4 regions of the Rhizobium rosettiformans genome follow, and region 1 is predicted to be linked to each of the others. Evidence: riboswitches for the same ligand, from Rfam matches in the RefSeq annotation. Region 1 holds a riboswitch; each other region holds the start of a gene.
What was found. Region 1 has a riboswitch for cobalamin ahead of bluB (5,6-dimethylbenzimidazole synthase). Riboswitches for the same ligand answer to the same signal wherever they lie in the genome.

Region 1 (7,171 bases):
ACCCGGTCGAAGGGTTTCTCTCGTCGCTGTCCGACATGTTCGAGGGGACCGAGAGCGGCATTACCGAAGAGAACCTGCAGAGCCGGACGCGCGGCACGATCCTGATGGCGATCTCCAACAAGTTCGGCTCCATGGTCGTGACGACCGGCAACAAGTCCGAGATGTCGGTGGGTTATGCCACGCTCTACGGCGACATGAATGGTGGTTTCAATCCGATCAAGGACCTCTACAAGATGCAGGTCTATGCGCTCTCGGCCTGGCGCAACGAAAACGTGCCGCCGGGTGCGCTTGGCCCGTCAGGCGAGGTGATCCCGGCCAATATCCTGTCGAAGGCACCGTCTGCGGAACTGCGCCCGAACCAGACCGACCAGGATTCCCTGCCGCCCTATCCGGTGCTTGACGACATTCTCGAATGCCTTGTCGAAAAGGAGATGGGCGTCGATGAGATCGTCGCGCGTGGCCATGACATTGCGACCGTTCACCGGGTCGAGCATCTGCTCTATCTCGCCGAATACAAGCGGCGGCAGTCGGCACCGGGCGTGAAGATCACCAAGAAGAATTTCGGACGCGATCGCCGCTATCCGATCACGAACCGGTTCCGGGATCGTTAGGCGTGTCGACAGAGAACCGCGACGCCCGGGCTGCTTTGCCTGATTTCACGGCGGAAGAGCGCAGCTACATCTTTGCTGTCGGAGCGCATGACAATCAGGATGGCGGTGTTTACCGGACGCTCTCAAGCGCAGCCTACTTCCTGCCTTCGATGGCGATCGGCTGCTACGGTCTGTGGGACGGGAGCTTCAAGATGCTCGGCATCGGGTTCCTCACGCTGATCGTCAGCTTGATCTGGGGTTTCTACACCGAATGGCGCAATGCTCACATTGAGCAGACGGGCCGGGCGATCTTCGCCAAACTGCGCCAGACGATGGAAAATCGCTCAGGTGCTGATTGATTCTTCCAAGGAGACCATGATGCGCAGTTCGGTCGAGATCTACGATATGACGACCCGAGAATGCGAGGTCGTCTGGCAGACGGATGACCTCGTCGAGGCGCCCAACTGGTCGCGCGATGGCGAGTTTCTGGTCATCAACGGCGATGGTCTTCTTTATGCGTTGCCGCTCGATGAAGACGATCCCGAACCGGAACTGATCGACACGGGTTTTGCCGTGCGTCTCAACAATGATCACGGGATCTCGCCGGATGGCGCCTCGATCGCTTTCTCCGACCATACGCTCTTCGGCAAGTCCTGCATCTATCTGCTGGGTGATGGTGACGACGAGCCGCGCCAGGTCACCGACAAAATGCCATCCTACTGGCACGGCTGGTCGCCGGACGGTAAGGAGCTTGCCTATTGCGGCGAGCGCAACGGCGCCTTCGATATCTATACCATCTCGACCAAGGGCGGGGCCGAGCGGCGGCTGACGAACGGCGAAGGGCACAATGATGGTCCCGATTATACGCCTGATGGTCAGTGGATCTATTTCAACTCCAGCCGGACCGGCACCATGCAGATCTGGCGCATGCGCATCGATGGCAGCGACCTGCAGCAGCTGACCTCAGACGGTTATGGTGACTGGTTCCCGCATCCCTCTCCGGATGGGAAGAAGGTGCTCTTCCTCTCCTACGATGCCGATGTCGAAGGCCATCCGCGCGACAAGCAGGTACGGCTTCGGTTGATGGATGCCGATGGCGGCAATGTCGAAACACTCATCGAGTTCTTCGGCGGTCAGGGCTCGATCAATGTGCCGAACTGGGCGCCGGACGGATCGGCTTTCGCCTTTGTCCGCTACTTCCCGGTCGAGGCCTGAGCCTGTCGCATTCGGGTCTGTCCCGCTGCTGGTTCTTGCGGTATTGATCCTAAGTCAGGTGCTTGCCGTTAGGTGAGAGAATCGGGAAGCCGGCGAAAATCCGGCACGTGCCCAACGCTGTGAGGCGGACTTGATGCGCAAGGGGAAACCCGGCCACTGGAGCGATCCGGGAAGGCGCGCATCCTGGATGATGCCCAGTCAGAAGACCGGCCTGGCGAGATAGACCTTTCCCGCGTGGACGGCGGGTGGTTGCGCATTGTGGGGATTACGATGCACGACAGACCGAACGAGTTCCTCGTCCGGACGGCGCCTTTCGCCGATCAGGATAAACAGGCCGTCTACCGGGCCATTCACACGCGACGCGATGTCCGCGACCAGTTCCTTTCCGATCCGCTGCCGGACGACCTGGTACGACGACTGCTTGAGGCGGCGCATGCCGCTCCCTCCGTGGGCTTCATGCAGCCATGGAGTTTCCTGCTGATCCGCTCTGCTCGAAAGCGCGAGGCGATCTGGCAGGCGTTCCGACGGGCGAACGAAGAGGCGGAGGCGATGTTTCCGGTCGAGCAGCGCGACGCCTATCGATCGCTGAAGCTGGAAGGCATCCGCAAGGCGCCGCTCAACATCTGCGTCACTTGCGATCCGGATCGTGCGGGGCCCGTTGTGCTTGGACGGACCCATGATCCCAGAATGGACGCTTTCTCGACTGTCTGCGCCATCCAGAATCTCTGGCTTGCCGCCCGTGCGGAAGGGGTCGGGCTCGGCTGGGTCAGTATTTTCCACGAATCGGAGGTGAAGGCGCTCCTTGGCATTCCGGAGCGGATCCAGATCATTGGCTACCTCTGCCTCGGCTATGTCGACGAACTCTATGCGACGCCGGAGCTTGAGGTAAAGGGATGGCGCAAGCGAATGCCGCTCGACGATTTGATCTTCGAGGAGAGCTGGGGGCAGATCGCGGAACGGCCGATCACTCCTGCAGCGGCTGTGGACCTGATGTCGCCGGGTTCCTGAGATCGATCGTTCCCTTGTCGGAAGGGAGGAAGGCAGGGCCAACGCGGCGGACGTTGAGGCTGGCCTCATCCAGTACGCGCTCCGTAGCAGGTACAGTCGCCGACGCAGCCTCTCTTTTTCTCGGTGCAACTTCGATGACGGAGGACTGGTAGTCCGGCACGGCCGGACGTGGCGTCATGCGCTGGTAGTATTGCTGAAGGTTGCAGGCGCAGGCGGGTTCCGCATCGCTGCGCCGGTTGCGGTAGAGGAAGGCGTTGGGCAGATCGCGATAGGGGCGACCGCTGACTGCCGAGATCATGTCCACGGTCTCGCTGCGCTCCGGCGCGTGGAAAAACAGCTCCGTCTCCGTGCCAGGACACATCTGCTGGCATTGCGCCGCATCGCGGGCGAAGTTCATCGCCGAGGTCTGTGACGAGATCGGGAAGAAACCGCCATCGCAGGTACGCACACACAGCGTGCGCACATTGCCGCTGGGCATCATGCTGATCTGCGGGGGCGGTGCGGAATAGGCGGCTTCGGCTGCCCGGTCCGGGCGATAGGGTTCCGTCAGCGTGTCGAGGTAAGGGATGCGTTCGGCGTCCTCCGGGTAAGCCGCTTGATCCGGTCCGCAGCCATTCGCTTCAAGTGCTGTGACCAGGGCTGCTCGCGCATCTTCTGCGCGGTTCTCGCGGAGATCGGCAAGTCTTGCCGCCAGGATGTCGCGATTGGCCTCCATCCGGGAGATTGCTGATGCCAGATCGCTGCAGTCATTGCCGCCATCCGGGCGGATCTGGACTATGGAAGAGGTCAGGCAGCGCAGCCGCCGCTGATCCTGGCGCGCCTTGCGCAGTTCGAGGTTCTGCTGGGCTATGGCACTGGCATAGCTGTTGATTTCAGGCGACTGTCCGCCCTGTTCGACCAGAACCAGCCTGTCGCGCAGTCGCTCGCAGAGCGCCGAGGCTTCAGCCCCGTTCGGCAGCGCGCTGCCGAGGGCGATCAGCAAGGCAATGGAACTGACTATCCTGCTCGGCACATCCGGATCCCAGTTGTCGTTTGCAAGGCATATGACGACCCTTGTGATCTGAAGATAGCCGAGTGACGGCCAAATGAAAATGACGGATGACGTGGCGGAAGCACGAGCGGCCATCCGCCATGTCTCGCGTCAGGCGGCCTGCGCTGCCGTCAGGGTCATCGGCGCTTCGAGCACGCTGCCGTCGATGGCGGCCACCGCCTTCATCCGCTCAAGCAGATCCTGCGACACCTCCCAGGAGACCGCGACTGCCTGGACCACGCCGATCCGCTGAGGTTCGCCGATCCGGATGCCCGGGCAGCCCATGCGCTTGAACATGCGCTCCAGGAAGACGTCGGTGACGGTAACGATGTGACTGAGACCGGATGCAAGGCCCAGCTCGCCTACCCCGCACATCAGTTCGGCCGCCGCGATCGTCACCTGGTTGCTCGCCCGGTCCTGGGAAATCTCCGGATCGATACAGAAGCGACTGGATTCCCAAACTGCGGCGCTGCGGATTTGTGGTCCATCACCGAGGAGGATGGGAAAGGTGTCGTCGAGCATGTTGGGGCCGAGCGTCGGCAGGAGGCGCAATGACCCACGCAGTCTTCCCTCGTCGCCATAGGACAGGACATAGAGAGGGTTGGCTCGGTCGTAGTCGTCGATCTCCCAGGCGTCACGCACCTGGACTTCCCAGCCCAAAAAGTCATGGAATACCCGCTTTCTCAACCTGTGCATCGCGTCGATATCGGCGGGAAACTGATTGCGACGCGTGCCGTTGATGATCCTGATCATGCTTTGCTCCTTCTTGCAGAACGGAACAGGCAGCATGCGTTGCAGGGGGACGCGCTAAAACTGGCGGTGGCGCCAGCTTCGCGGAATACAATCTATGATATCGTGATGCGATTTGCCCTAATCACGGAAATTTGGCTCCACGAGCCGTGGGATCAGGCCACGCCAGACGGCTTCCGCGACAGCTTGTGCATTGTTGACGACGTCGAGTTTCTCGCGCGCATTGGCCATGAAATGGCGGATGGTTCGTTCGGAGATGCCGAGGATGACGGCCGTTTCCCAATAGCTCTTGCCGGCTGCGATCCATGCCAATGTTTCGCGTTCTCGGCGGGTGAGAGGACGGGCGCGGGCCGCTTCAAGCTGTGCATCGGTCGATGCTCTGGCCAGGCGCGCGTTCAACAAGGTGCCGAGGCTCAGCATGTCGCGGTCATGGGCGCGGCGCCAGGCCGACAGGCGCTCCGGAGTGGCGTTCAACTCGACCAGCAGACAGCTCTGCCGTCCCGGCAGAGGGTAGCCGACGATCCGGTGGTCACGATTTGCGCTTCGCTGCCATGCCTTGAGCTCGACAGGCTGAAGCCCTGGCAAGAGGCTGGCGATCTGTTCAAAAGCCGCTCTGCGGTTGAGTGAGCGGGCGAGGTGAAGGGAATTTCGTCGGTGGCTGTCGTGAATGTTGTGGGGGCGCAGGCGTGCGCTTGCGATCATTCCACCGAGATAGGTGATGCGGCCCGTCCGATAAGCGCTCTGAAGCCTTGCCAGGAAGTCTCCGGGATCAAGCGTCTCCTGCCGATCCAGCAACTCCAAGAGATCGAAATACGCGCCTGAGAGCCCCATCAACAATACCCGAGATTTCAAGGGGCGCAGTGTCGGGGCTACAGCTTTGGCTTGTCCAGATGGCAAATTTCGCGAAAGCGAGCGGCGAACCTGATCGCCGCTCGCAAAAGCTTCGTCAGACCGCCGGCTGCGAAGCCTCGACGACGGCAAGCGCCGCCATGTTGACGACGCCGCGCGAGGTCACCGAGGTGGACAGCACGTGGGCGGGCAGGGCAGCACCCAGCAGGATCGGGCCGACATGCAGCGCGTCCATCATCATGCGGACGATGCCGAGCGAAATGTTGGCAGCGTCGAGGTTTGGGAAGACGAGCAGGTTTGCTTCACCGGTCAGCGTGCTGTCCGGCATGGCGCGCTTGCGCAGAACTTCCGACAGCGCCGAACCGCCCTGCATTTCGCCGTCGACCTCGAGGTCAGGCGCGCCAGCGCGGATGATTTCCAGCGCCCGGCGCATCTTCGAGGCGCTGGCGGACGGCCGGGAGCCGAAGTTCGAATGCGACAGCAGCGCTGCCTTCGGCGCGATGCCGAAGCGACGGATTTCCTGGGCTGCCAGCATCGTCATTTCGGCGATCTCTTCGGCACTCGGGTCGTCGGTGACGAAGGTGTCGGTGAAGAAGATCGCGCCGCGCTGCGAGATCAGCAGGCTTAAGCCCGAATAGTCGCGCACGCCGGCGCGCTTTCCGATGATCTGGCGAACGTCGCGCACGTGGCGGTCGAAACGGCCTTCAACGCCGCAGATCAGCGCATCGGCATCACCGCGCTTCACGGCCAGCGCACCGATCACGGTGGTGTTGGTGCGCACGATCGTGCGTGCCGCTTCCGGGTTGATGCCGGCGCGGCCGACAAGGGCGAAGTAGTCATCGACATAGTCGCGGTAGCGCGGATCGTCTTCCGGGTTGACCAGCTGGAAATCGACGCCGGGACGGATGCGCAAGCCATAGCGCTTGAGGCGCGTCTCGATGATCTGCGGGCGGCCGATCAGGATCGGTTCGCCGATGCCGTCTTCGAGCAGCACCTGGGCTGCACGCAGCACGCGCTCGTCTTCACCTTCGGAGAAGATCACACGCTTCTTGGTCGCCGTCTTCGCTGCCGCGAAGATCGGCTTCATCACGAAGCCGGAGCGGAAGACGAAGCGGTTCAGCTGGTCGAGATAGGTGTCGAAATCGGCGATCGGGCGGCGGGCGACGCCGCTGTCGGCTGCAGCCTTGGCGACAGCCGGGGCGATGCGCAAGATGAGGCGGGGATCGAAAGGCGAGGGGATGAGATAGTCAGGTCCGAAGGTCGGCGTTTCCCCGGTATAGGCCTTTGCCGCGACTTCCGAGACTTCTTCGCGAGCAAGGGCTGCAATCGCACGCACCGCCGCCATCTTCATTTCTTCGTTGATGGTGGTTGCGCCGCAGTCGAGTGCGCCGCGGAAGATATAGGGGAAGCAGAGGACGTTGTTGACCTGGTTTGGGAAGTCCGAGCGGCCGGTGCAGATCATTGCGTCCGGACGGGCGGCGCGCGCCTCTTCCGGCATGATCTCGGGCTTCGGGTTGGCCAGGGCCATGATCAACGGCTTCGGCGCCATGCGGGCCAGCAGTTCCGGCTTCAGGACACCAGCGGCCGAGAGGCCGAGGAAGACGTCGGCATCGTCGATGCTTTCGGCCAGCGCACGCTTGTCGGTTTGCTGGGCGTAGACTTCCTTCCAGGGGTCCATCAGCTCGTTGCGGCCCTTGTAGACGAGGCCTTCGATGTCGTGCACCCAGAT
Region 2 (7,171 bases), 2.1 Mb from region 1:
TGGAAGGTGTTTGCGAGCCGCTCGATTGCCTGGACATTGCGCGGCCCCGGTGTTGCCTCAACATATTCCAGCACCACGAAGCGATCCTGCTTGACGGCATCGAGATTCTTGAAGGCCGGGTTTTCCTTCATGAAAGCGATCTTCTGTTCGGCCGTGACATCGCCGTAGTTGACGATGACGACGACTTCCGGATTGCGCTCGATGACCGGCTCCCAGGACACTTCCGTCCAGCTCTTTTCGACGTCTTCCATGATGTTCACGCCGCCTGCGGCTTCGATCATTGCGGTCGGAATGCCGAAGCGACCCGAGGTGAAGGGCTTCTCGGTGCCGGAATCATAGACAAAGACGCGGACCGGCTTTTCGATGCCGCCGATGCGGGTGGTGATGTCGTCCAGTTGCTTGCGGTAGCCAGCAACCAGGGCCTCGGCGCGGTCCTCGACGCCAAAGATCTTGCCGAGGTTCAGCAGGTCGACGAACATGTCGTCCATCGTCGGCTTGTTCTTCGCCATGATATGGATGCAGGACTCCGTCAGCTCGTAGACCTTGATCTTGAAGGGCTCGAGCGTTTCGGGCGTCACCTCGCCGCCAACCTTCATGCCGTAGTTCCAGCCGGCGAAGTAGAAATCGGCATCGGCGTTCAGCAGCACTTCCTTCGTCGGGTATTTCGGCGAAAGCTCCGGCAACTCCTTCACACCTTCCCGCAGCCCCTCATCCAGCGTCTTCCAACCGGAGATCCCGGTGTAACCGACCATGCGGTCCTGCAGTTTCAGGGCCAGCATCATCTCGGTCAGGTTGACGTCATTGGAGATCGCACGTGCCGGAGGGGCGTCGAACGTGACCTCGCGATCGCAGCTCTTGACCGTGACAGGATAGGCGAAGGCCGAGGAGGCGGCGAAGACCGAGGAGGCGGCGAAGACCGAGGCAAAGAGCGTAGCAGACAATAGAAGACGGGAAGCCATATGGGCGGATCCTTTCAAAATCAGGTCAAGGCAAGGGAAAAGGAAAAACGATGGGATCGAGCGCCCTCCGCCTGTTGACGGGCGGCGAGGACACCGAAGGTTCCGGACAGGGCCTGTTCGGTCAAAACAGCTTCCGGTGGGCCGAACGCATTCATCCGGCCGCCATGCATCAGGGCAATATGCGTTGCAAACTCGGCGGCGAGGTTAATGTCGTGCAGGGTCGTGATGATCGTCAGGTTCAAAGCGCCGAGCAGATCGAGGATCTCGAGCTGGTGGCGGATATCCAGATGGTTGGTCGGCTCGTCGAGTATGAGGATTTCAGGCTTCTGCGCCAGCGCACGTGCCACCAGGACACGCTGCTTCTCACCTCCCGACAAGGTCGAGAACTGCCGGTTCGCCAGCCGCAGCAGATCGAGATGATCGAGCGCGTGCTCTGCTTCGGCTCGGTCTTCTTCGCTCCAGCCCGCAAGGCCTTCGCGCCAGGGAACGCGCCCCATCATCACCACGTCGCGGACGGTGAACGGGAAGTCGCCCGGCATTTCCTGCAGAACGACCGCCACCCGACGGGCAAGCTGGCGGGCACTCATCTGCCAGATATCCTGACCGTCGACCTCGACGCGCCCCTCCAGCGGGCTAACACCGCGATAGAGGCAGCGCAGAAGCGTGGTCTTGCCAGCCCCGTTCGGCCCGACGATTGCCAGCCGGTCGCCGGCATCGAGGGAGAAGGAAACGCCTCGGACCAAAAACTGGGATGACTTCGGCCCCCAACCGATATCGGTGACCCGGATCGGGCAGCCCTTGCTGGTACAGCTCATGGGCGGACCTCATCGAACGACGAAACGCCGAGCGTTACGCCATGGCCAAGGCCGATCGCCCGTCCCTGCGCGTCATGATCTGGAAGGTAATGCATGCCGTTCCTCCGCAGGATTTCTCCGGAGGCAAAATGGCGTGTGGTCGGCGCGCCAGGAGGCGCGGCGCAAAAGCCAGTTCGTATCCATCGGAACACCCCGTCCGCTTCGTTCTCTTCACTTGACGGCAGGTCTCCTGGCTCACGGATATGCGCTCTCCATTTGCCTTCCCACGGTGACCCGCAGTGGCCCGGCGCTTTCACGCCGCGAGAATGGACAGCAATCCGCTTACAGTTGCGGGGGCAGCCACGGTCTTGGTCCCTATTGGGTCGTCCTCACCGTGTTCCCTATTAATCCCCTCGGAGTCATCCGGCGGGGAACCGTCACTGCTTGCATAGGACCTGCAGCCCCTGGCGGTCAAGCCTCGATCTTCTTGGTTATGTAATATCGTAACGTCTATAGATCTCAGATTGGGTTGTCTACTGTGAAACAGCGTCTACCCTCAGCTCGTCAATGAAAGCCGCTATTTGTCAGGGGCGATGAAGTTTTCGTCGATCAGGCGCGCGCCTCTCTGGCGGGTGGTGTAACGCCAGATCCACTGAACGCTCACAAGCAGGCGTTTCTCGAAATTGACCAGCAGATAGACATGGACGATCGCCCAGAGCAGCCAGGCAAAGCGGCCTTTGAGCTGCCAGGTACCGAAGTCGAAAATGGCTGCGTTTCTGCCGATGACCGCCGTATTGCCGCGGTTGTGGAAGCGGAAGTTCGGCACTGCCGCACCCTTTAGGAGGCTGGCTTTGAGCGCTTTGCCGAGGAACGTGCCCTGTTGTTTGGCCACCTGAGCGAGGGCGGGCAATGCTTCGCCATCTTCGTCCAAAGCCAGCGCGGTATCGCCAATGGCATAGACTCCCTCTAAGCCATCCACCGAGAGGTCCCGCGCCACCGGTAGGCGCCCGCCCGGGCCCGGCGAGATGCCAAGCCAGTCAGCGGCCGGTGATGCCTTCACGCCGGCTCCCCAGACGATGCAGCTCGCCGGCAGGAATCTGTCCTTCACCTGCACGCCCTCGGCGGTCACGTCTTCGACGGGCGTGTTCAGCCGGATATCCACGCCGATGTTCCGGAGGTAGTCGGCCGCGTAATCCGAGAGGTTCTCGGGGAAGGTTGCCAGAATACGCGGACCGGCCTCAACGAGTACGACATGATGCTGCTCCGGTCGCAGGCTGCGGAAGTCGCGCTCGATCATGAAGCGACCGAGTTCTGAAATGGCGCCGGCCATCTCGACGCCGGTCGGGCCACCACCGATGACCACGCTGGTCAAGAGGCGGCGCTGCTCTGCCTCGTCCTGGCTTCGCTCGGCCTGTTCGAAGGCGAGGAGGAGGCGGTGACGGATCTGCCGGGCTTCGTGGATCGATTTCAGCCCCGGCGCATGTTTCTGCCAGTCCTCATTACCGAAATAGTTGTATTTTGAACCCGTCGCGAGGACGAGGCGATCGTAGGGAATTGCCGCCCCATCGGCGAGGGAGACCGTCCGGGCGGTCGGATCGATCGACACCACCTCTCCCATCAGCACATGAATGTTATCCGACCGTCCCAATGTGCGGCGAATCGGCTCCGAGATATCCGCAGGCGAAAGCGCCGCGGTTGCGACCTGATAGAGCAATGGTTGAAACAGATTGTGATTGCGCCGGTCGATCACCGTCACATCGACCTCGGTATCGGCCAGAGCCTTTGCGCAGGCGAGACCTCCGAAACCTGCGCCGACGATCACGACGCGTGGCCGGCTCCCGACATTGGATAGTTCTTCCATCATCACCTCACTGTCTGCTCGCATTGTTCCGGGACAACCGGAAGGCGTCAAGAAATGTTCCGGGGGAACGGCTCGGAGGCGGGACGGTTGGTCAAGGGCAGTCGGTCGATGGAAGGAACACTTCGTCTCCCAGTCCATGCGGCGCTTAGGCGAAACAGCTGGTCACGAGAATTGCAGGGCAAATATTTCTTTGTTCCAGCGTTGGAACAAAGCTTCGCCTTACCGGTTCATGAGAGAGATCATTGTTCCCTCCCCCGAACCTCCCCCGGCCGCCCCAAGGGCGCCTACCTGAACCCCGCTTCGGCGGGGTTCTTTTTCGTGAGTACCGGCTTACTGTTGCATACCGTACCGAGGGATATCCTTGTTGTCTTCGTTGTTGCTGCGCTAAAGACCTTCAAGGATTGGTTTGTGATTGTGCTCTCACCTTGTGCATCCGGACGAGCGGGTAATTGGCAATCGCGTAGGTTTTCAGGCTTCCGGCCGGTCCATGATCGGCATAGGCGCCCAGCAGCCTGATCGCCTGATCATGAGCCTTCATCTGGGAGGACATGTAGGCCGCGTCGAACTGGCTCTGCTCTGCCTGTTCCAGCGCGGTGAGCGTTTGCTTCTGTTCCATCGACAGTTCCATGACCATCGCGATTGAATCGGCCTCGGCGGCGTCGGTCAACTGTCCCTGCGCACGCTTGTAGTCGTCCAGCATGGTACGGGCGAAAGCCGTTACCTGCTCGTCCTCGCTACGCTTCAGAGCAAGTTCTGCAGACAGTATTTCGAACTCATTGGTCGCGGCAGCCTGCTTTACGAACTCAGCCGGACCCAATGCCTTGGTTTCGGCCGAAGCCTCTGGAGTCGGTAATTGCTGGATTGGCGCTGTCTGCTGAGCCATCGCCGTGGCGCCAAGGCAGAGGGCAGTTGCGGCTGCGAGCGAAATGGAGCGTATCATGATGGTTCTCCTTGAATAACGGGTTGTTGGTTCAACCCGCCAGTCCTCGAACCGTTCCAATAGAGGGACGAGCGCAGAACCCGGATTTGACACGAGGGGGCAAAATTGGCAGCAGTGTTCCAGACGGAGAGGAGACTGCATGGCACGGCGTGGCGAGGGGCAGACGAGACTGGACGATGCGGCGCGGGCCGGATGGCTCTACTATGTCGCCGGCAAAACCCAGGACGAGATCGCGGCTGCCATGGGCATATCTCGGCAGAGCGCCCAGCGCCTCGTTTCCCTGTCGGTCGCAGAAAAGCTGATCAAGGTGCGGCTCGATCATCCCATCGCGGCATGTCTGGAGCTTGCCGAAGCTGTGAAGCACAAATTCGACCTGAAGGCGGTGGAGATCGTTCCCACCGATCCGGGATCCGAGTCCGCGACAGTGGGAGTGGCGGAAGCCGGCGCAGCGCAGCTGGAGCGCTGGCTGAAGCAGTCCGAGCCGCTGATCATTGCGATGGGAACGGGTCGAACGCTCCGCTCGATGATCGATCAGTTGTCTCCGATGGAATGTCCGCAGCACAAGATCGTCTCGCTTACGGGCAATATCAGCCCTGACGGATCGGCTGCCTATTTCAACGTCATCTTCTCCATGGCCGATGCGGTCAAGGCACCGCACTTCCCAATGCCGCTGCCGGTCATAGTCTCTTCTCCAGCCGAGCGGCAATTGCTGCATGACCAGCCTCTGGTCGCGCCGACAATCGCGCTCGCGCGCCGATCGGACGTCACCTTTGTCGGCATCGGCGAGATGAACATGCGTGCTCCGCTTCTCGTCGACGGGTTTTTGAACGCCGACGAGATGGAAGGTCTCCTTCAGGCCGGCGCGGTTGGAGAGATCTGCGGCTGGATCTTTGGGGACGACGGAAAGTTGCTGACCCATCCGGTCAATGAGCGGGTCGCCAGCCTGCAAATACCTTCCCGGGAAACCTCGACCGTAATCGGTCTCGCACGGGGTCGGCGCAAGCATCCGGCCATCCTGGCTGCCGTCCGGGGCGGGCATATCAATGGCCTGATCACGGATGAAGACGCTGCGCGCCATCTTCTGGCGAGCTAGGCTTCTATAAAATTTCAATTTCGGAACAGGCGTTTAGTCAATTCATGTGGCAGCGCAGCATGAAATGCGGATTGACATTTTTTGCTCTACGATTGAGTAATTGCCCATGAGCAAAGCGAATGCTCATTTTTCTTCTGGGAGGAAGACATGACATTGAAGACGATTTTGCTGGGCGCCTGCTCAGCGCTGGCATTTGCCGGCATGGCCTCGGCCGAAACCCTCACGATCGCGACCGTCAACAACGGCGACATGATCCGCATGCAGGGCCTGACCTCGGAATTCACCACCGCTAACCCGGATATCCAGGTCGAATGGGTGACGCTCGAGGAAAACGTCCTGCGCGAACGCGTGACGACTGATATCGCCACCAAGGGCGGCCAGTACGACATCATGACGATCGGCACCTATGAAGTTCCGATCTGGTCCAAGCAGGGCTGGCTGCTGCCGCTCGAAAACCTCGGCGCGGACTATGATGTCGACGATCTGCTGCCGGCGATCCGTTCGGGTCTGACCGGCGAAGACGGCAAGCTGTATGCCGCGCCGTTCTACGGCGAGTCCTCCTTCATCATGTACCGCAAGGACCTGATGGAGAAGGCAGGGCTTACCATGCCCGACGCTCCGACCTGGGAGTTCGTCGCGGATGCCGCCCGCAAGATGACCGACCGTGCCAACGACATCAACGGCATCTGCCTGCGCGGCAAGGCCGGCTGGGGCGAAAACATGGCCTTCCTGACGGCCACCTCCAATGCCTTCGGCGCCCGCTGGTTCGACGAAAACTGGAAGCCCCAGTTCGACCAGCCGGAATGGAAGAACACGCTCGACTTCTACGTCACGCTGATGAATGACGCCGGCCCGCAGGGTGCGTCTTCCAACGGCTTCAACGAAAACCTGGCACTGTTCCAGCAGGGCAAGTGCGGCATGTGGATCGACGCCACGGTTGCTGCCTCCTTCGTCACCAATCCGACCGACTCGACGGTTGCCGACAAGGTCGGTTTCGCGCTCGCGCCTGACACCGGTCTCGGCAAGCGCGGCAACTGGCTCTGGGCCTGGAACCTCGCGATCCCGGCTGGCTCGCAGAAGGCGGAATCGGCCGAGAAGTTTATCTCCTGGGCAACCAGCAAGGCCTATGCCGAGCTCGTCGCATCCAAGGAAGGCTGGGCCAATGTTCCTCCGGGCACGCGGACCTCTCTCTATGAGAACCCGGAATACCAGAAGGCAGCGCCGTTTGCGAAAATGACGATCGACTCGATCAACGCGGCCGACCCGAAGGCCCCGACGGTCAAGCCGGTGCCCTATGTCGGCGTGCAGTTCGTGGCGATCCCCGAGTTCCAGAGCCTCGGCACCTCCGTCGGTCAGCTCTTCTCGGCAGCGCTTGCAGGCCAGATGTCGGTTGATGACGCACTGGCCCAGGCCCAGAGCCTGACCGAGCGTGAAATGACCCGCGGCGGCTACATCAAGTAATCCACCCTCCCGAACCACCTGCCCGGATTGCGATCCGGGCAGGACAGGCTTCGACCGTTTGCG
Region 3 (7,171 bases), 420 kb from region 1:
CGACACACTTCTTGAGACCAGCGGCTGGAAGCCCGGCATGATCCATCACGCAGCCGGAGCACTCCGTTATACCGAATATGACTTCTTCAAGCGCTGGATCATCCGGCGTATGGCAGAGCATGAAAACGCTCCGACGGATGTCAGTCGCGACCACGAATTCACCGACTGGAAGGCGCTGTCGGCTTTCGTGGCGGAATTTCTGGCGTCGGCCAAGGCTTGACGCGGTGGCCCGAACCGGCTTGAACGGCGCGCGCAAGAGCCGTTAAAGCCGGAGGCATCCATGTTCCACATCCTGCTCGTCGCGATCGGCGGTGCAACCGGATCGGTAGCCCGCTATCTCACCGGGATTGCCATGACCCGCTGGCTGGGGATGGGCTTCCCCTGGGGCACGATCACCGTCAACATCGTCGGCTCGTTCATCATCGGTCTGTTGACCGAACTGCTGGCGCGTAGGTTCTCCGCCCCTATGGAGATGCAGTTGCTGCTGGTGGTCGGCTTCCTTGGAGGGTTCACCACATTCTCCTCCTTTTCACTCGATACAATGGCGCTCTTCGAACGTGGCGAAAGTCATCTGGCCCTGGCCTATGTCGGAGCGAGCCTTGTCCTGTCCCTCTCGGCCGCTTTCGGTGGTCTCGCCCTCGGCCGCAGCCTGTTCTGACGCCCGAGCCTGCATTTCCGCTTTCCCTTTCCGCCCGAAATCTACTAAAGGCACGGGATAAGTGGGTGGAGAACCCGAGCGAGAAAGTATCCTGATGGCAGGCATCGAACATATCACCGTGGAAGCCGACGAGGCTGGCATGCGGCTCGACCGCTGGTTCAAGATCCATTACCCGGGTCTGGGCTTCGGCGCGTTGCAGAAGCTTCTGCGCTCGGGCCAGGTCCGTGTCGACGGCGGTCGCGTGAAGACAGACGCCCGCGTTCAGCCCGGTCAGGTTGTGCGCGTTCCCCCCATGGATGTCGACGCCAAGAAGACCGGCCCGATCGCCAGCCACGATCTGAAGCACGGCGACGACCACGAACTCCTGTCGCGCATGCTGCTGCATGAAGACGAGAAGGTCTTCGTACTCAACAAGCCCGCCGGCCTTGCCGTGCAGGGCGGTTCTGGTCTCAATCGCCACATCGACAAGATGCTGGAAGCCTGGACGAGCCGGAAGGGCGAAAAGCCGCGCCTGGTGCATCGCCTCGACCGCGACACCTCCGGCGTACTCGTCGTTGCCCGTACGCGCGGCGCCGCCCAGAAGCTGACGGCAGCGTTTCGCGAGCGCGACACAAAGAAGATCTACTGGTCGCTGGTGAAGGGCGTCCCGCGCAAGCACGAGGACAAGATCTCGACCTGGCTCACCAAAGACCAGACCGACGAAGGCGACCGCATGCGAGTCTGCAGGCACGGCGAGGAAGGGGCGGACCACGCCATCACCTACTACCGTGTCATCGATACGGCAGCCCAGAACCTCGCCTGGCTGGAAATGGAGCCCTATACCGGCCGCACGCACCAGCTGCGCGTCCACGCGCTGCATATCGGGCATCCGATCATCGGCGATCCCAAATACTTCATCGACGACCACAACTGGGATTTCCCCGGCGGCGTCCAAAAGCGGCTTCATCTGCATGCCCGCTACATCGACCTGCCGCATCCGAATGGCGGTCGCCTGAAGGTTACGGCACCGCTGCCGCCGCACATGGTCCAGACCTGGAACCTGCTCGGTCTCGACCAGCGCGATGGTGACAGGGACGGCGAATGAAGCTTGTTCTGTTCGATTGCGACGGCACGCTGGTCGACAGCGCCGGCCTGATCCATGAAGTCATGCGCCACACCTTCACCGCCTTCGGCAAGCCGGAGCCCGCTTTGGAGACGACCAAGTCGATTATCGGCCTGACGCTCGACATCGCGATCGCCCGCATGGACGGCAAGCCGCATGCCGATGACGAAGCGGTCGCCATGGCGGCCCACTACAAGGCGATCTTTGCCGATGTCCGCCGTGACTCCGGTTTCGGCGAAACCATGTTCGATGGCATCCGCCAAGTCCTGGACGCGCTGATCGCCCGCGAGGATATCTGGCTCGGCGCCGTCACCGGCAAGTCGCGCCGCGGGCTCGAAACCATCCTTGAAGGTCATGGCCTCAAGCCCCATTTCCTCTTCTGCCGGACAGCAGACGACTGCCCGTCCAAGCCGCATCCGGCCATGGTAACGGAATGCTGTGACGAGGCAGGCATAGCGCCGCGTGAGACCATCGTCATCGGCGACGCGATCTACGACATGCAGATGGCGAAGGCCGCCGGTGCCACCGCGATCGGTGTCGCCTGGGGGTATGCCAAGGCCGACGATCTCTGGAAAGCGGGTGCCGATGCCGTGGTCGAGCGTCCGGCCGACCTTCTGGCCTATATCCACTAGGAGCTCTTGATGCGCGACGAACTCAGCCAGGACATTTTCGGGACCTTCATTCCGGAGCCCAGCCATGAGGATCCGGTGCGCCGGGCGCAGATCCAGATGAAGCGGCCGCTGCCGAAGCGCTTTTATGAGAGCGTCGGGATCGAGACCCGCGACGACGGCTTCTCCATTACGCTGGACGGAAAGTCGGTGAAGACGCCGGCGAAGAACCTCCTGACGCTGCCCACCCGTGAGGCAGCAGAACTCGTGGTCGCCGAATGGGCGGGGCAGGGCGAGTTCATCGATCCCGCGACCATGCCGATCACCAAACTCGCGAATACCGCCATCGACGCCGTTTCGAACAGTCTGGACGAAGTGTTCGACGAGATCGTCCGTTTCGCAGGCACTGATCTTCTCTGCTACCGCGCCGACGGCCCGAAAGAACTGATCGACCGTCAGTCGGCTCGCTGGGACCCACTGCTTGGCTGGATCTCGACCGCGCACGGCGCCCGCTTCATCCTCGTCGAGGGCGTGATGCATCAGGAGCAACCGAAGGAAGCCATTGCTGCTTACGCGCGCGCTCTCGAGCGTTACCGCGATACTTTCCAGATCTCCTGCCTCAACGTGGTAACCACGCTGACGGGCTCGGCTGTGCTGACCCTTGCCTTTGCCGAGGGCGCCTTCGATCTGGACGAAGTCTGGTCGCTTGCCCATCTCGACGAGGACTGGACCATCGAGCATTGGGGTTCTGATGCCGAAGCCGAAGCGCGTCGTGAGGCCCGTTACGGCGAGTTCGCATCGGCAGCGTCACTCTTCGCGACCCTTCAGGCGGCAAGTTAACTCTACACTAACCATAAATGGCGAATTCTCGGGCAGGTTCAGAATCACCTGTCCGGGGTCGTCATGTTCGCTTGCAGCCTTCGCATTGCCGTCGCCATGGGCTTCGCCCTGCTGCTCGCATCCTGCTCTGTCTTCTTCGGGCGCAGCATTGACCGTCCATTGGTCTACTACGTCCGCAACGTGACGGTCATGGCCGATGCGCGCATCCCGCTCGACCTCATCGAAAGCGTCGATCGCCGTGTCTCCGCTGCGATTGCAGCAACGCGTCCTCCTGCGGGTGCCGAGCGCGTCGTCCTGCTGGTCAAGATCGATCGCCTGGGATTTGGCGAGGGCGCCCGTCGGCGTCTCGCCCAGGCGAAGTTCACGGTAACAGCGACATCGGTCGAAACCGGGCAACCGGTCGCCCAGGGCGTATTCACCGTCAACAGCCCAACGGACGACCCGCGTTGGGCGCGTCAGGCGCTGGCGGAAGAGGTCGCAGCCCGGATCCGCTTTGCCTTCTCCCTGACCACGCCGCGTGTCCGCAAGCCCCTGCCGCAGCGAACCATTTCCACGCGGCTCGCTTCGGAACCGCCGCCGATAATTGTGCCGAACGCTCGGGCGGCATCGCCACGCGCTGCCTCGGCAGCGCCGCAGGCGGCGCCGCGTAAGCCTTCTGCTCTGACTACCCAGAATACGGCAGTTCCTCCGCCACCGCGTGAAATGGCGGCACCACCCGTGGCCGAGGTGCAGCCGCCGCAGCCCGCAGCCCCCGCACAACCTGCGCGTCGCGCCGCCGACATCGGCAAGGGTACGCCGGTCGAACAGGGAGCCGTGGGTACCATTCGCCTGCGGCCGGATTGCGACCCAGCCGTCACGCCGGACTGCTCCGCAAGCCCTTGATCGACCCTCGTGCGCAATGACGCAGCTCTCCGCCGCAGCTGTGATTGACTCGGCTTCGACCTCGGCCTAATCCTCGTGCTGGATGGTTTCCGAACGGCAGAGATGTTGTCCGGAGAGCAAAAGGGAATGCGAAGGCGTGGACCCCAACCGGGCACGCCGAACGCAGCCGACCCCGCGACTGTATTGCAGCGAGGGTTCTCCATCCGCTCTGCCGTTTCAAGTGGCAACAGGTCGCAGGGTGCGGCCGGCCGCTGAAAAACGGCAGGACGGAAAAGCCACTGGGGTGGCAACACGATCAGCCGGGGCAGGACGCCTCTTATTCTACGAATCGTCCGCTCTTTCGTGTTGCTAGCTAACCCTGGGAAGGCGAGGAGAACCCGACGGTCCTTTAAAGACCACGACCTGCGAGCCAGGAGACCTGCCATCCACGGGCATGGTGCCCACACTGGGGAGGTCTCCCCGTTGCCAGCACGGAGGTTGTCGTGGCGACACATTGTTTCGACGGGTCCTTGCGGTCCCGTGGATGTCCGTCCGTATCTGCGGGCAGGGCATCTCCTGATATTTCGTGCATGTTTGATGCATGCGCAGCAGGGCATCTGCGCGCGGTTGGGGGCCATGGCACTCCATGACCGCATCCCAATCCCGATCCATCCTGGTTCTCGGTGGCGCACGCTCGGGCAAGTCACGCTTTGCCGAGGGATTAGCGCGCGATACGCGCTTCGACAGGTTTTACCTCGCCACTGGCCGTGCCTGGGACGACGAGATGCGCGCCCGCATCGAGAGCCACAAGGCCGACCGAGCCAATGACGGCTGGACGACGCATGAGGAGCCGCTGGATCTCGTCGGGGTACTGAAGACGCTCGACAAGCCCGAGCGGGTGATCCTCGTCGACTGCCTGACGCTCTGGGTCACCAATCTGATGATGGAGGAAGGCCGTGACGTCGACGCAGACAGCGCGGCACTCGCCGCCAGTCTTGGGGAACTCAAGGCCACCATCATCTTCGTCTCCAATGAAGTCGGCCTCGGCATCGTGCCCGAAAACAAGATGGCCCGCGCCTTCCGCGACCATGCCGGCCGTCTCCACCAAGCCATCGCCGCAGAGGCGGCTGAAGTCTATTTTATCGCGGCGGGCTTGCCGTTGAAAATGAAGGGTTGAACCATGTTGCAGCAAAAGATCCCCGCCACCGTCATCACCGGCTTCCTCGGGGCCGGCAAGACCACCATCATCCGCAACATGCTGATGAATGCCGGCGGCAAGAAGATCGCGCTGATCATCAATGAATTCGGCGATCTCGGCGTCGATGGCGATGTGCTGAAGGGTTGCGGCGCTGACAATTGCACCGAAGACGACATCATCGAACTCACCAATGGCTGCATCTGCTGCACGGTTGCCGACGACTTCGTGCCGACCATGCAGAAGCTGCTCGACCGCGACGTGAAGCCCGACCATATCGTCATCGAGACCTCAGGTCTCGCTTTGCCGCAGCCGCTGGTCGCCGCCTTCAACTGGCCGGATATCCGCACCCGCGTCACTGTCGATGGTGTTGTTACCGTCGTCGACAGCGCGGCTGTTGCCGCCGGTCGTTTCGCCGATGACCACGATGCGGTTGCTGCCCAGCGCGCCGAGGACGACAATCTCGACCACGAAAGCCCGATCGAGGAACTGTTCGAGGACCAGCTGACCTGCGCCGACCTGATCGTCCTCAACAAGACAGATCTGCTGGATGCCGCCGGCATCGCCGCCGTACGCGCCGAGGTGACTGGCCGCACCAGCCGCAAGCCCTCGATGATCGAGGCGAAGAACGGCGAAGTGCCCTCGCTCGTGCTGCTCGGCATTGGCGCCAGCACCGAAGACGACATCGAGAACCGGAAGTCGCATCACGAGCTGGAGCACGAGGCGCTGCATGCCTCGGGCGAAGACCACGATCATCATCACGATCACGACGAATTTGAAAGCTTCGTCCTGAAGCTTGGTGCGATCAAAGACGCGTCCGATTTCATCGATCGCCTGAAGCCTGTGATCGAGAAACACGACATCCTGCGCCTCAAAGGTTTCATCGACGTGCCGGGCAAGCCGATGCGCCTCGTCATCCAGGCCGTCGGCACCCGCATCGAAACCTATTTCGACCGCCCCTGGACATCGGCTGAAAAGCGCGAAACGCGCATCGTCGTCATCGGCCTGCATGAATGGGACTTCGGTTCTGTGGTCGAGGACGTTCAGGCGGCGGCTGGCTGATCCATGCATCTCCTGCTTGCCCAGAAGGGATCGATCAGCGACGGCGACGAGGCGATCGATCTCGGCCAGACGCCAGGGGACGTGCTGTTCCTCTCGGCGGCCGATACGGAGCTGGCTGCGATCGCGGCCGCCGTGCAGGCGAGGGGCGGAGAGGCGGTTCGCTGGCGGCTCGCCAGCCTGATGACGCTCAAGCATCCGATGTCGGTCGATACCTATATCGAGCGCACGGCACGCCATGCGCGGCTGATCGTGGTCAGGGCGCTAGGTGGGGCGAGTTACTTTCACTATGCGCTGGAGGCGCTGCACGCCTCAGCCCGTCGCAGCGGCGCGGTCATCGTCGTGCTGCCGGGTGACGACAAGCCGGATGAGGGACTTTTGCCATTCCAGGCCTGTGCGGAGGACGATCGCCAGGCTCTCTGGACCTACCTGACCGAAGGCGGGGCGGGCAATGCCTCGGCTTTCGTGTCCTATGCCGAGGCTATTCTCGACGATACCGACCGTCCGGAACCGGCGCGTCCGCTGCTGAAGGCCGGCATCTGGTGGTCGGGCAGGGGTGTGATCGGGGTTGAGGAGTGGGAGAGGCTGGCCTCTCCTTCTCCCCGTCTAGGGGGAGAAGGTGCCCGGAGGGCGGATGAGGGGCAAAGCACCGAGCAAGACCAGCCTCTCACCCTGACTCTCTCCTTGGCTGCAGGGATAGGCAAGATTGCTCCCCTCTGCTTCTACCGTGCCCTCGTCCAGAGCGGCGAAACGGCACCCGTCGAAGCCATGGTCGAAGCCTTGAAGTCTGAGGGATTGATCCCGCTTCCTGTCTTCGTCTCGAGCCTCAAGGACCAGGTCTCGGTCGA
Region 4 (7,171 bases), 1.3 Mb from region 1:
TCGTCTTCAATGCAGTCTTCATGATGCTTCTCCCTGCATGTTTATCAGGGTCGACCGAAACGGACGGTTACGCCCGGTCCTCGACCTTGAGACATAAGTTAGTGAGGCGAGCCTGAACTCAGGATTAACACCGTGTTCATGCTTCGCGTTCCGCGCGCAACGGTCCAGCGACCGTTCTCGCGCACAAGTGCCCGTCAACGGAGGGAGAGGCCAATTGTTCCCGAACGGCTCAGTAATAGGGTGACAGGCAGGTCCGGCGCGGCCCGTGATACGGCTGGAAGCTGTTGCTGCGCCAGTGATAGGAGCGGTAGCGTTCGGCGCACCAGCTGTAGTGCTTCGGGTTGATGCCCGCACTATATTGCACGACGTGGCGGCGCGGCACCGGCCTGTCGACAATCACGCCGGCTCGCATAGAGCGCGGCGAGAACCAGAGCCCGTTGCGATAGACATAGCCCGGCCGATGCAGCCGGTGCCCATGGCCACGATAGACGTGGTGGCGCGAGTAGACTGTCACGCGCTCGTAGTGACGGTAGCTGGTATGGCTTTGATAGATGCGGACTTCGATGCCGCCGGCGCGGACGTCGGTCCCGGATGTCATGACCCCGGCCAAAGCCAGGCATGCGACGGCGAAAGCAGAGACAAGCTTCATGCGTGATCCCCCTTGACCCGGAGACACCGTCGACCAGCCGGCCTTCATGGCCGAGGCCAGATCCGATCGCATGTGGCGATCGCAAGCCTCCATCAGAGGATGCTAAACCGCAAGGGCCTGCGCTGCAAGGGGTTAAGGGATGGCGAGACCCCGCAGAAAGGCAGGAGGGCGAGCCCACTCCGGACCCGCCCTCGCTTCACGGTCAATTGATGTCTTGTCCGACGCTTAGGCTTCGATCTCAATATCGCCCTTCGGCCGCGAACAGCAGGCGAGGATGTAGCCCTCGTCGATCTCGTCATCGAGGATGCCGCCATTGTGGTCCATCTCGACTTCGCCCGAGAGCTTCATGACCTTGCAGGTGCCGCAAAGGCCAGATTCGCAGGCAGCGCCGATGCGGACACCGGCGGCGCGGGCCGCCTGCAGAACCGTATGACCGGGAGCGCAGAGGCCGTCCTTGCCCGACATGGCGAAGGTGACCTTGGTGGCCTGCTCGCCATCGGCATGGTCAGCGACCACGACCAAGGGCTCGGACTTGACCGGCTGGAAGGCCTCCTCATGATACTGCTTCATGTCGAAGCCTGCCCCTTCCAGCGCCTCGCGCACGGTCGCCATGAAGGGGGCCGGACCGCAGCAGAAGACGGTACGCTCGAGGAAATCTGGGGCGAGTAGCGCGATCTTCGCCTTGTCGATGCGGCCCTTCAGGCCAGACCAGAGCTGGCCGCGCCCCAGTTGCTCAATGATGAAGCCGAGCTGGAAGTTCGGCATATCACGTGCCTTGGCCTCCAGCTCCCAGCGGAAGATGATATCGTCGGGCGAACGAGCACAGTTGAGGAAGGTGATGTCGCTGTCGGGCGCACGGTCGCTCAGATCACGGGTCATCGACATCATCGGCGTGATGCCGGAGCCGGCCGAAATGAACAGATACTTTTTGCCCGGATACTTGGCATAGGAGAAGTCGCCGAGCGGGCCGAAGGCCTTCAGCGCCATGCCGGGCTTCAGATTGTCGAGCATCCAGCGGGTGCCGATGCTCTCCTTCTGCGCCTTGACAGTCACGGCCACAGTATAGGGACGCGAGGGGCTGGAGGAGAGCGTGTAGGTGCGCATGACCGGCTCTGGCCCGACGGGGATCTCGAGCGTCACGAACTGGCCGGGCAGATAACGGAACCAGAGGCCCGGCTTGTTCGGCTTGAAGGTGAAGGTCATCACGTCGGCAGCTTCCGGCGTGACGGCGACGCATTCCAAGAGATGCTCTCGGTCGGACCAGGGGCGCATCTCATCGACATGGCGATACTGGGTGACGGCGATGTTCATCTCACGCCACCACGGACAGGCGGGCCTTGTCGCCCTGCAGGCGGCCCATCATGAAGTTGGAATACCATTCGACGAACTGCATGACGCCACCTTCGTGATCGACGGAATAGGGACCGGGCTCATAGGCCGGCGAGCGGATACCAAAGGCGTTCTCTTCAACGATCGAGCGGTCCTGGTCGTTGGTCATGTTCCAGACATGGGTCAGCTCTTCCAAGTCGTAATCGACGCCTTCGACCGCATCCTTGTTGACCAGCCAGGTGGTGGTGACGGCGGTTTCCTCCGCCGAGATCGGCAGGACGCGGAAGGAGATCGCGTGGTCGCCGAGAATGTGGTTCCAGGTCGTCGGATAGTGGAAGAGCAGCATGGTGCCGATATGGCTGATCGGCACATCGGCGGAGAGCGGCTTCTTCACGGCGCGCTTGCCGGACATGGTGTAGCTCTCGGCATCCTCTATCAGCGGCATGCGGGCGGTGCGGAACTGGCCCGACGGGTCCATGTTGAACGTGGACGGCAGGCCTGCGGCTTCGCAGCGCGCCCAGTGCTCGGAAATGAACGGATCATCGCCTGCACCCTGGACGCCGGTTGCAGTCGGGGCTTCCGGATAGGTACGGCAGAGCTCCGGATGGTTGCCGGCGCAGTGGTAGCATTCGCGGTTGTTTTCCCAGACGAGCTTCCAGTTGCCCTTTTCGATGATCGTGTTCTTGTGGGCGACCTTGGCTTCCCAGAGGCGATGCGGTCGGAGATAAGGCTCGATGGAAGCGCGGACGGGCGCGAAATCGGCAGGCTCATTGGCGAGGCAGACGAAGATGTAGCCGCCGACGCTTTCGCAATGCAAGGTCTTCAGGCCGAATTCGGCCTTGTCGAAAGTCTCGCCCATCTGGCGGGCGAAGACCAGCGAACCGTCAAGGTCATAGGTCCAGTTGTGATAAGGGCAGACGAGCTTCGCCGCAGCGCCCTTGTCCTTGGTGCAGACGCGGTGGCCGCGGTGGCGACAGGTGTTGTGGAAGGCCCGGATGACCTGATCCTTGCCGCGCACGATGACGACGGGATAGTCGCCGATCTGGGCGGTGAAATAGTTGCCGGCGCGCGGGATCTCGCAGTCATGGCCGATGAACAGCCAGTCGCGATACCAGATCATCTCCATGTCGAGCTTGAAATAGTCCTGGTCGATGTAGAATGGTTGCTCAAGGGAGAAACCCTCGCGGCGGTTCTTCAGCTGGCGCAGCACGTTGGCCTGCAGGTCCATGTCGTCCTCGTGTTTCAAAAATTCGGGGGAGAAGAGAGCACAGCGCCCGCCTTAAGAAGGCGGTGTGCATGGCTATCTCCGGTCGCCCTCCGCAACCTCAAATGTCCGTCTGCCGAGGCTGGTTTCCGGGCTCAGGAGTGGTCCATTTGCGGACCGCGTCGGCGCCTTCCCAGGGTTGCCCCCAGTGGCCTTGTGCCAAAACGCATTCTCCACCACCGTTGCGGGGGCAGCGCCGGATTTTGACCGGCTTCCCGATTTCCCACCCTCCCTAGCAGGGCAGCACCTCGAGCTTGCCTGCATCTAATCACAGGGCGCAGGGCTGCGCTGCATTGCGGAACGACACGGCCCAAATCGTTTGCGACATCGCACAGATGGCGATCTAGGGGAGAGATTTCGGGAATTTCCCATTGTTTTCCGAAGGGTGTGGCGGCGGCATCTTTCCGGCCGCTGAAATCATGGCGCAAACGGGCGATTCAAGGCCATTCTCCGGAATTGCACTGCGGCAAGCCTCGCGAAATCTCGCCGATGTAGAATACCATCAAATCATGATTAACCATGCTGCGTTAAGCTCAAGCAATCAGTCCGGGTACCGTCAGAGCGTCAAGATGCAGAAACTCAGATACTACGCGGCTCCGAAAGCGGAAACGAAGCCGCCGTCGCCATCCAAGGCCGTCCATACCGAATTCCTTCGAACCGGACGGATTTCGCGCAGCCGCGAGGATTGGCTGCCGGACGAACGCCGGTATCTGACCTACGAGGAAGTGGCTGCGCGTACCGGGCGCCGGCTCGAGCGGGCCGCCGAGACGACGCATGAGCGGATCAACGCCTTCCATCGCTCGATCAAGTTTCCCAAGGTCATTTTCCACCGCACGCTAAACAACAGCCCGCATCTGGGCTACTGTCACGTGACGGCGGCGCGCACGAACTTCGCGCAGTATGCCGATGTCAAATGGGCCTTCTACATCGCCAACTTCTTTGCCGAACTCGGTGGCGAAGAGGTGTTCTTCGAGCAGATCAAGCAGAATTACGGACGAATGTATTTCGCCGTGGCGATCAAGCCGGAAGCAGAGGCCAAGTCGATGACCATCGACCGTTCAGTCCGCGACAACGGGCTGCTGTTCCAGACCGTGGATCCGAAAGAGGCGCTGCGAAACGTGCTGATGCTCGGCGCACGAGACGCCGAGCTCAGGAAGATCATCGCAAAACTTTGAAAGTGGACTTCGACGCTCAGGCGCCGAAACCGCCGACCGGCTTCTTCTTGTAGAGCAGCCAATCCTTCGAGACATAATCGCTTGCACCGTAGATCGTCACGGTATCGCCGCCGGCTGCCTTGGATGTGGCGAGCGCCTTTTCGGCGAAGTTGGTGAAGTCGAAGGCGTTCGGGGCCTGTTCGGAATAGCAGATGCCAAAGGACATGCCGAGTTGGCCCATGCGCGCACCCGTCGACGAGCCGACGAAATTGGTGGCCTTGAGCTTGGCGCGGACGAGTTCGACGACGCGGCTGATCTCTTCCTGGTCGGACGTGTAGAGCAGCAGACCAAAGCGGCCTGCATCGAAGCGGCAGGCGAGATCGCCACCGCCGGAGACGGCTTCCAGCACCTTGGCGACCTGCATCAGGAACCGCTCGGCGACCGCCGGGCCCATCTGCTCCTGGATTCGGGCATAGTCGTCGATCTCGCCGATCGCGACGCCGCAGAGCACCGGCATTTCCGGGTTGACGTAGATCTTGGCAACGGCCTTGTTGAAGGCGCGGCGGGAGGCAAGGCGGGTAACCGGATCGACGAACTTCGCGGCTTCGGCCTCTTCGGCCTCGCGCTGGAGGTCGGCGAGCGATGCCGTCTTGTCGACCACCGCGCGCACGACATTGCTGTTCTGGTGGGCGCGCTTTTCGGTCGCGGCCTTCAGCATCTTGATCGACTGGCCGAGCGGCGTGCCTTCGAGATCGGCTTCAGTCAGGATGGTCTTGGAGGCATGGCCGATGACGCGGCCGTAATCGGTGAGCGAAATCTTCTCTTCGTTCAGCAGGCTGATGAAATTGCTCATCTCGGCGCGAACCTGGCCATTCTGGCGGCTCAGAAGCCCGTCTTCATGGTGATGCGGCAGATATTTACGGCCGAGTTCGTCGAGGGCTTCCTGGGTCTTCACCTTGCCGAGCGCGATGAACTCACGCACCAGTTCGGGATTGCTGCCTGAATAGGCCTCATAGACCAGCTCGTAATTGCGCGGCAGACCGTCGATGCCCATCTGATGCATGGCGGTCGCGACACGAAGCGCAATGCTGGCGGCCGGATTCTTGACTTGCTGCATCTGTCCATTTCCCCGAGTGAGGCTTTCCGTCTCTTATCTGGACCATAGGCGAACAATTCTTTCTTTCAGTTACGTCGGTAGTTAAAATTCGAACGATTTCGCCTCCCCCTTTAAAAATTAGGGTGGAAACTGCCCCTGGCTGCGCTGAAAAAGAGGTTTGCCGCCTCGTTCCGCACGCGATAAGGACGATCGCAGGCAGACTGGAAGGCTCTCGAAAATGGCGCGGATCATCCCGATCGCTCACGACACGGACAAGGCGGAGGCAATTTCGGCAGCGACCGAGGTGCTTCTGCGGCATCTTCCGGTGGCGATCCCCACCGAGACCGTCTACGGGCTTGCAGCCGACGCAACCCATCCGACTGCCATTACGTCCATTTACGAGACCAAGGGGCGGCCGCGCTTCAATCCGCTGATCTGCCACATGGCGGATCTCGCCATGGCGGAACGCTACGCCGTGTTCGACCCGATCTCGCGCAAGCTGGCCGAGGCCTTCTGGCCAGGGCCTTTGACGCTGGTTCTGCCGCTTAACGAACATTCCGGCATTCATCCGCTTGCGACCGCCGGGCTCGACACGGTCGGCATACGCGTCCCGGTCGGATTTACGGCAGAGCTCATCCGCAGTCTCGGCCGACCGCTTGCGGCTCCGAGCGCCAATTCCTCCGGGCGGATCAGCCCGACGACAGCAGAGCATGTGGACGCCGATCTCGGCCAGAAGATCGAGGTGATCGTCGATGGCGGCCCCTGCCCTGTCGGCGTGGAATCGACGATCGTGAAGGTGGAGGACAGCGAGATCCGATTGCTCCGACCGGGCGGCATCGCCGTCGAAGCGATCGAGTCCGTCACCGGCAAGCAGGTCGTTCGTCCCAAGGCTACGGGAACGGCAGCGATCGAGGCGCCGGGCATGCTCGCTTCGCATTATGCACCCAATGCTGCCGTGCGGCTGAATGCGACAGAGGTGTCCCATAGGGAAGCCTTGATCGCCTTTGGTCCCGGCGACATATCCGGCGCGGCGGCCGCGCATGCGGTTTTCAACCTGAGCCCGACGGCAGACCTTACCGAGGCGGCCAGCAATCTCTTCGACTATCTGAAGCGCGCGGATGCGAGCGGGGCTGCGGGTATTGCCGTCATGCAAATCCCCGACGAGGGTTTGGGCGAGGCGATCAATGACCGGCTGATGCGGGCGGCAGCACCGCGTGGCACGGAGGGATGACAAGCATGAATGTGACCATGAGCCTTGCGGACCGGCTGCGCGCCTTCGTCGATATCGTCGGCGAGGCCAATGCGTTGACCGCGACTGCTGATATCAAACCCTATCTGACGGAGAACCGGGGCCTCTATCACGGCGCCTCGCCGCTGGTGCTGAAGCCGGGCTCGACCCAGGAGGTTTCAGCCATCCTCAAGCTCGCCTCCGAGACGGGCACATCGATCGTGCCGGTCAGCGGCCGCACGGGCCTTGTCGGCGGACAGGTGCCGCGCGAGGACGGGCAGGACGTTCTGCTCTCCCTCGAGCGGATGAACAGGATCCGGGAAGTCGATCCGGTCGCCGACGTGATCGTCGCCGATGGCGGCGCCATACTTGCCGACGTGCAGAAGGCGGCCGAGGCGCATGACCGGCTGTTCCCGCTGTCGCTCGGCTCGGAAGGCTCCTGCCGGATCGG

Region 2: it holds a riboswitch for cobalamin, as region 1 does, so the genes downstream of both, D4A92_RS06935 (ABC transporter ATP-binding protein) here and bluB (5,6-dimethylbenzimidazole synthase) in region 1, are expected to answer to the same signal.
Region 3: it holds a riboswitch for cobalamin, as region 1 does, so the genes downstream of both, cobU (bifunctional adenosylcobinamide kinase/adenosylcobinamide-phosphate guanylyltransferase) here and bluB (5,6-dimethylbenzimidazole synthase) in region 1, are expected to answer to the same signal.
Region 4: it holds a riboswitch for cobalamin, as region 1 does, so the genes downstream of both, D4A92_RS11980 (aromatic ring-hydroxylating oxygenase subunit alpha) here and bluB (5,6-dimethylbenzimidazole synthase) in region 1, are expected to answer to the same signal.

Annotation. Positions count from the first base shown of each region.
Region 1 is NZ_CP032405.1:3,781,192-3,788,362, reverse strand. Features, by position in the region: gene D4A92_RS18585 (NAD+ synthase) at 1-611, shown strand, start outside; gene D4A92_RS18580 (hypothetical protein) at 614-949, shown strand; gene D4A92_RS18575 (TolB family protein) at 969-1,805, shown strand; cobalamin riboswitch at 1,845-2,034, shown strand; gene bluB (5,6-dimethylbenzimidazole synthase) at 2,076-2,813, shown strand; gene D4A92_RS18565 (DUF2865 domain-containing protein) at 2,770-3,825, opposite strand; gene D4A92_RS18560 (acyl-homoserine-lactone synthase) at 3,955-4,596, opposite strand; gene D4A92_RS18555 (helix-turn-helix transcriptional regulator) at 4,714-5,424, opposite strand; gene D4A92_RS18550 (NADP-dependent malic enzyme) at 5,540-7,171, opposite strand, start outside.
Region 2 is NZ_CP032405.1:1,468,332-1,475,502, reverse strand. Features, by position in the region: gene D4A92_RS06940 (ABC transporter substrate-binding protein) at 1-959, opposite strand, end outside; gene D4A92_RS06935 (ABC transporter ATP-binding protein) at 980-1,774, opposite strand; cobalamin riboswitch at 1,977-2,207, opposite strand; gene D4A92_RS06930 (NAD(P)/FAD-dependent oxidoreductase) at 2,331-3,614, opposite strand; gene D4A92_RS06925 (DUF4142 domain-containing protein) at 4,009-4,554, opposite strand; gene D4A92_RS06920 (sugar-binding transcriptional regulator) at 4,694-5,647, shown strand; gene D4A92_RS06915 (ABC transporter substrate-binding protein) at 5,795-7,108, shown strand.
Region 3 is NZ_CP032405.1:3,362,567-3,369,737, forward strand. Features, by position in the region: gene D4A92_RS16505 (flavodoxin domain-containing protein) at 1-220, shown strand, start outside; gene crcB (fluoride efflux transporter CrcB) at 281-658, shown strand; gene D4A92_RS16515 (RluA family pseudouridine synthase) at 753-1,742, shown strand; gene D4A92_RS16520 (HAD-IA family hydrolase) at 1,739-2,392, shown strand; gene D4A92_RS16525 (ATP12 family chaperone protein) at 2,402-3,208, shown strand; gene D4A92_RS16530 (hypothetical protein) at 3,272-4,090, shown strand; cobalamin riboswitch at 4,157-4,530, shown strand; gene cobU (bifunctional adenosylcobinamide kinase/adenosylcobinamide-phosphate guanylyltransferase) at 4,716-5,246, shown strand; gene cobW (cobalamin biosynthesis protein CobW) at 5,250-6,326, shown strand; gene cobN (cobaltochelatase subunit CobN) at 6,330-7,171, shown strand, end outside.
Region 4 is NZ_CP032405.1:2,489,834-2,497,004, reverse strand. Features, by position in the region: gene D4A92_RS11995 (BA14K family protein) at 1-22, opposite strand, end outside; gene D4A92_RS11990 (BA14K family protein) at 230-649, opposite strand; gene D4A92_RS11985 (hybrid-cluster NAD(P)-dependent oxidoreductase) at 875-1,960, opposite strand; gene D4A92_RS11980 (aromatic ring-hydroxylating oxygenase subunit alpha) at 1,962-3,206, opposite strand; cobalamin riboswitch at 3,306-3,508, opposite strand; gene D4A92_RS11975 (DUF6656 family protein) at 3,812-4,417, shown strand; gene D4A92_RS11970 (GGDEF domain-containing protein) at 4,434-5,513, opposite strand; gene D4A92_RS11965 (L-threonylcarbamoyladenylate synthase) at 5,731-6,723, shown strand; gene D4A92_RS11960 (FAD-binding oxidoreductase) at 6,720-7,171, shown strand, end outside.